Regions from separate parts of the Leuconostoc sp. C5 genome, predicted to be linked through region 2. Evidence: predicted binding sites of a transcription regulator. Region 2 holds the regulator's gene; the other holds the start of a gene.
The links. Region 2 encodes Rex, which represses fermentation and respiration genes when NADH is low (regulators of the CRP and FNR family bind a similar motif). Its sites were predicted from a motif close to TTGTGAANTANTTCACAA; they were not measured.
Positions count from the first base shown of each region.

Region 1: adhE (bifunctional acetaldehyde-CoA/alcohol dehydrogenase) is a predicted target of Rex. The motif match lies at 2,423-2,440, and genes of this name have one in related genera.

Region 1 is NZ_CP134351.1:124,129-127,559, reverse strand. It holds gene adhE (bifunctional acetaldehyde-CoA/alcohol dehydrogenase) at 1-2,284, opposite strand, end outside; gene RHP56_RS00690 ((S)-acetoin forming diacetyl reductase) at 2,511-3,287, opposite strand; gene RHP56_RS00685 (DUF6198 family protein) at 3,415-3,431, shown strand, end outside.
Region 2 is NZ_CP134351.1:1,721,304-1,724,734, reverse strand. It holds gene rimI (ribosomal protein S18-alanine N-acetyltransferase) at 1-71, shown strand, start outside; gene rimI (ribosomal protein S18-alanine N-acetyltransferase) at 49-459, shown strand; gene tsaD (tRNA (adenosine(37)-N6)-threonylcarbamoyltransferase complex transferase subunit TsaD) at 452-1,468, shown strand; gene RHP56_RS08805 (redox-sensing transcriptional repressor Rex) at 1,566-2,216, shown strand; gene RHP56_RS08800 (lipid II:glycine glycyltransferase FemX) at 2,223-3,260, shown strand; gene RHP56_RS08795 (HAD-IIB family hydrolase) at 3,327-3,431, shown strand, end outside.

The DNA.
Region 1 (3,431 bases), 420 kb from region 2:
TAAGTCCCAAGAAGGCATTCGCAAATGACATACCAGCCAATGTTGACGCATAGTGCATCTTTGTGCGTGCATTCTGACCTTCCTTAGTTGGGTGTTTAGGATCATAATTGTATGAATTTGTTAAGTTATCAAAAATCAACTTAATAGCTTGTAATGCCCAAGGACGTGTGAATTCAGAAGCCATCACTGAGACATACGATTCCAAAGCATGTGACAAAGCATCTAATCCTGACCAAGATACCGTGTGTTGTGGTACGGTCATAACAAATTCTGGATCAACAATAGCAACTTCCGGTGTCAATTCATAATCGGCTAGTGGATACTTTACATGTGTTTCATCATCTGTAATAACGGCAAATGGTGTGACTTCTGATCCAGTACCTGAAGTTGTTGGAATCGCAACCATTTGTGTCAAACGTGCGTGGTAAAACTTAACGATTCGCTTACGAATATCCATAAACTTTTGTTGTAGTTCTAAGAATAGATCTTTAATCGCCTCGTCATCTTCTAAAATTCCTTCATGGCGTGTCGAGTATTCGTACAAGAACCGACCAATTTTACCAGCGTCAAGTGCCGAACCACCGCCAAGTAAAATAACTGTATCTGGTTTGAAGTCTGCCATTTGGCGAGCAATTTCAACAGCTTGTGACAAAGTTGGGTCAGGCTTAACTGAACCATAGATATTTGTTTCAACCTGTTCTTGACGTAACTCAAGTTGGCCTAGTACTTTGCCAACAAATCCGAACTGAACCATACCAGGATCAGCGACAATAAATGCACGGTTTATAGTAGGCAAGTCTTGTAAGTAAGTAATGGCATTGGCTTCGTAGTAAACTTCCTTAGGTAAACGAACCCATTGAGGACGATTACGGCGGCGAGCCACGGTCTTAATATTAAGTAAGTCGTATGTTGATAAGTTATGAGACAATGAATTCTTCCCCCATGATCCGGTACCAAGTGTCAACGATGGACGCATAGCATCTGTATAAATATCTCCAACACCACCGATTGAGTCAGGTTGGTTAACCAAAATACGTGATGCACCAATAGCGTCAGCATACTCTTTAATGAACGGATCATCTTGTGAACCAATTTGAATTGCTGCGTTGTGCCCCGCGCCTTGATAGTTTAACAAGGATTGAACAGTCTCAATAGCTTCTTCACGCTTCTCAACTTTATAAATTGAAAGTAATGGCGATAACTTTTCAGAAGATAACGCTTCACCTATGTTCTTCTGATCTAATTCGAACAAAAGTACATCTTTACCATCAGGAATCTTTACGCCTGCTTGCTCAGCAATCCAACGTCCTGACATACCAGCAACAGGACCAGCAATACCAAATCCCTCTGCGTTAGGCTTAAAGACATAATCAGCAATTTTCTTGTAGTCTTTCTTAGGAACAAGGTATGCACCTTGTTCTTGTAACTTAGTTAAAATTTCGTCATAGATTGGTGCTTGAATAACGGCTGAGTTTTCTGTGGCACAAATCATGCCATTATCGAAACGCTTTGATAACAACAAATCGGACACGGCACGATCTGTGTCAACAGTTGCATCAATATAAACTGCACCGTTTCCAGCACCGACACCCATGGATGGATTTCCTGACTTCAAAGCTGCATTAACCATTGATGGCCCACCAGTAGCTAGAATTGAAGCAATGTGAGGATTTTGTATCAGCGCACTTGTTGCATAAAGTGAAGGCTTTTCAATCCATTGGATAAAGTTTTCCGGTGCGCCTGCTTTAACAGCAGCATCATAAACAATTTTTGCAGCAAGAACCGATGCTTTTTGAGCCTGGGGATGGAAAGCAAAGATAATTGTGTTACGTGTCTTTGCTGTCAACATTGATTTGAAAATAGTTGTTGACGTTGGATTTGTCGTTGGGACGATTCCAGCCAAAATACCAAGTGGGGCTGCTAATTCTACCTTACCTTGAATCTTGTCTTCACTAATAACACCCACAGTCTTATCAAACTTAATAGCGTTATAAACTGATTCTGAGGCGAAACGATTTTTCGTATCCTTATCTTCCACAACCCCACGTCCAGTCTCGTCGTGAGCAGCATGGGCTAACAGAAGTGAATTCTCAGAACCTGCCAAGGCCATAGCTGCAACAATTTTATCAACTTGTTCTTGCGAAAATGTTGAAAATTCAGACAATGCCTTTTGTGATTTTTCAATCAATACCTCAGTCATCTTCTCAGCTTGTGTTTGTAATTCCGCTTTTTCTTCAGGGGTCAAAACCTTTTTTGCGGGTTTCTTTGCAATTGCTTCTGCCATAATCTTTGCTCCTTTACTTGCTCATTTATTAACAATATAAGTATATATCATTCTTTTTTAAAAAGCAACCTTTTTTGAATATGTTTATTAAACCCTTATTTAAAAGCTTTTGTTAGCGCTAACATAATAATATATATATTGTATAATAAATCACATATTTAGATTAGTGCACAAAAAAACACCCCAATTAAAGAAATTGAGATGCATTTAAAGTTATATATTGAATTTAACTAAATACCATACCACCATCAACAATTAATGTTTGGCCTGTCACATAGTTTGAATCTGAGCTAGACAAGAAGGAAACCACATTTGCTATATCTTCCGGTTCACTTAGTCGTCCTAAGGTGATTCCTTCTGAAAATTGTGCCATTCCCCATTCATCGTCTTTACCAGCGTTCACGCTTACTTCATGAGCAATATCTTCCATCATCGGTGTTTTCACAATTCCAGGCGCAAATGCATTTACTGTAATACCAAATTCTGCTAACTCTTTAGCTGTTGTTTGTGTAATACCGCGAATGGCAAATTTTGTTGATCCATAGGCAGTCAAATTAGCATTTCCTTGCACACCAGCTTGCGATGTTGCATTAATGATTTTGCCACCATGACCAAATTCCTTGAAGGCTTCTGTCGCAGCTTGTGTTCCCCAGACAATACCATTAACATTAATGCCCCATGTCCAGTTCATATCATCTTCCGTTACTGACATGATTGGTGTCGTAGGCGCAACACCCGCATTGTTAACAATCACATCAAAACCATTGAACTTTTCTTTCGTTTCTTTGACGGCTGCAAAAACTTCATCACGTTTAGCCACATCAGCCTTAATAGCAATGGCTTCACCACCATTTTCATTAATTTCATCAGCTACTTTTTGTACTTTTTCAATATGACGTCCAACTAAGGCAACCTTAAACCCATCTTTTGACAATCGTTCTGCGATTGCCTGTCCAATTCCTTGACCAGCTCCAGTTACCAAAGCGACTTTATTTTCTGACATTGTTTTTTTTCCTCACAATTTTCTAATGCATATATTCTATACCTTAATTGTGATTTTGTAAACTATCTTTAAGCACCTTTCTTAATGCTATAATAAGAAGATAATCAACTAAGGAAAAAATTACACAATGTACTATATAGATGG
Region 2 (3,431 bases):
ATTACCTCGATAATCGCGAAGATGCGGTATCGATGGCATTACACTTTGATGATTCGACGAGCAACAACTGAAGATATTGACTTGATATGGCATATAGCCGATGCTGCTTTTGGATCATCCCCTTGGCCCAAAAGCGTTTTTGAACATGATTTAGCTAGTCCCAGGACAGCTTATTTTATCGGGGATGGTGGCTTTGTTGGTGTCACGACAATACTTGATGAAGCTGAAATTGTTAGTGTTGCAGTACATCCTGATTATCAAAAACAAGGTGTGGCACAGAACATTTTTAAACATATTTTTAATATGAAGCAAGTTACTCGATTTTTGCTTGAAGTATCTGCACAAAATGGTGGCGCCCAAGCATTATATAGAAAGCTGGGATTTACAGAGTATTATCGTCGTGAAAAATATTATAGAAATGGTGATGATGCAATTATGATGGAGAAAAAAATTGACTAAAATAATTTCCTTTGAATCAAGTGCGGATGAAACAAGTGTCGCCATTGTTGAAGACGGTCACATTGTGCTAAGCAACAGTGTGGCTACCCAAATTAATTCACATCAACGCTTTGGTGGTATTGTTCCTGAAGTGGCCAGTAGACATCATATTGAATGGATTACTCGGGTACTAAATGATGCTTTAAACACGGCTCATGTAGAACCCAAAGCGCTTGATGCGGTTGCTGTGACATATGGGCCGGGACTAGTCGGCTCTTTATTAGTTGGTTTAATGGGGGCGAAAACATTTGCTCTGGCGCATGGTTTGCCAGTTATTCCAGTTAATCACTTAGCAGGTCATATTGCGGCGGCAAATTTTAACAAGCCAATTAAATATCCAGCGATGGCATTAATGGTTTCTGGTGGACATACTGAACTTGTATTGATGCGTGAAGAAAACCAATTTGAAGTCATTGGCGAAACACGTGATGATGCAGCTGGAGAAAGCTTTGATAAAGTTGGGCGGCTATTAAATTTGCCGTATCCTGCTGGGAAGACAATTGATGAGATGGCTCATAGAGGCCAACCAACCATTAAATTTCCAACTGCCATGGCACATGAAGATAACTATGATTTTAGTTTTTCTGGTTTGAAGAGTGCGGTAATTAATTATGTGCATCACGCCAATCAAAAAGAGGAAACAATCAATCAGAATGATTTGGCGACTAGCTTTCAAAATGCTGTTGTTGATGCATTAATTGGTCGGACAAAACGAGCATTAGAAAATTTTCCTGTTAAAAGTTTTGTATTAGCTGGTGGTGTCGCCGCAAATTCTCAATTACGTGAAGAATTGACTATGCTATTAAACGATTTTCCAAAGACAGAATTTATCCCTGTTCCGATGCAGTATACAGGGGATAATGCAGCAATGATTGGTGCTGCGGGTTATTGGAATTACAAGAAAAATATTTTTGCTGATTTAGATTTAAACACGGATCCGGGATTGGATTTTGAATTGTTACAATCCTGACATCATTGTGAAAACATCACTATCTTTTGGTAAAACCTTTTTATATATGGTATACTAGTTATGCAAAAGTTCACAAGTTTAATTAATGGAGATAATTATGACTCAACAACCTAAAATACCGCGTGCAACTGCTAAGCGGCTACCTATATATTTTCGTTATCTAACATTTTTACATGATGCTGGCAAGGAACGGATTTCTTCCTCAGAGTTGAGTGAAGCTATTAAGTTCGATGCGGCAACAATTCGTCGAGATTTTTCATATTTTGGTGCGCTAGGTAAGCGTGGCTACGGTTATGATGTCAAAGCGCTTTTAGATTTTTTCGCCAATGTATTGGACCAAGACAGCTTAATTAATGTGGCTTTAATTGGTGCTGGTAATCTTGGACAAGCTTTATTAAACTTTAATTTCCATCAATCATCAAATATGCGTATTGCAGCAGCATTTGATGCAGACGAAAAGCGTACAGGCACAATTCTGTCAGGTGTACCAATTTATTCAATGGAAGAGTTACAAGAGCAAATAACAGCACAACGTATCAATATTGCCATTCTAACGGTTCCACAAGGTGTTGCACAAGAAATTACCAACCAGTTAGTCGAAACGGGTGTCAAAGGTATTTTGAACTTTACACCAGTACGTGTGACTGTTCCAACTGGTGTTCGTGTGCAAAACGTTGACTTAACAAATGAATTACAGACGTTAGTTTATTTCATCGAAAACTACGGCTCAATTACGACAGGACTATAATTTCACATGACTATTTTAAATTTAGATGATTCCAAAAAAGTAACTGATTATCAGCAATTCGTTCGTGAAAATCCCCGTGGACAAGTAACACAAGATCCATTGTGGGGAGAGTTGAAATCTAACTGGGGACACATTTATGTTTACCACGAAACTGACGGAAAAATTGATGCCGCTATGTCTGTTTTAACCGTCGAAGCAGTACCAGGAAAACTATTAGCTTATGTTGGCCGAGGGCCAGTAGCTGATGTTGAGGACATTGACTTGATTAAGTCAATGATTAATGAAGCATTGACGGCTTTGCCAGATAATGTATTTTTGGTACGTATGGATCCTGAGGTGTCATATTCTGATGCATTAAATCAAAAGTATCTTGATGCTGGATTTAAAACAAGAAATAAACAAGTTAAGCATATGCATGGGAACATTCAACCACGTAAGAATGTTGTTTTGTACTATGATGGTCGCGGTGAAGGGGCTAAGCCCATTACAAATGAAGATGAGTTAATGCTTCATTTTAAGCCGAAAGTCAGAAATGATATTCGTCGTGCTTTTCGTGACGGGGTTACTGTTACAAGTGGTGATAGTGAAGAAGACATTCGCGCATTGTTTGATACATATGTGTCGATGGCGAAGAGCCATGGCATTACCCATCGACCAATTGACTATTTCTTACGAATGCAAAAATTATGGGCTGGTACGGGATTATTCCGTGTTTATCTAGCGCATTATGAAGATCAAGTTATTGCCAGTGGCCTTGGATTCTCTTATGGCGATGAGATTTGGTACATGTACGCTGGTTCATACCGTGAATTTGGAAAGCATAATGCGCCTGCTGCTATCCAATACGAAATGCTCAAATGGGGACTTGAATTAGGCAAAGTTGAGTACGATTTTGGTGGCATTGGTGAATTTGATAATTCAGATGGATTGTACAAATTTAAGCATGAATTTGCTTACCATGATCCCCATGCTGAGTACATTGGTGAACTAGATTGGGTAATTGATGAATCTGGTTATCAAGAATATCTTAAACAATTTGAATGAAATTAGCGCTTAACGGCGCTTTTTTGGTACAATTGAAAGATAGTATTTACGAGTAGGAGACAAGTAATGTCAATTAAATTAATTGCGTCAGACATGGATGGCACGTTTTTAACGGCAAATGATGAATATAGTCAAGCTAGATTTGAACGCGTTTTATCAGTTATGGAGAGA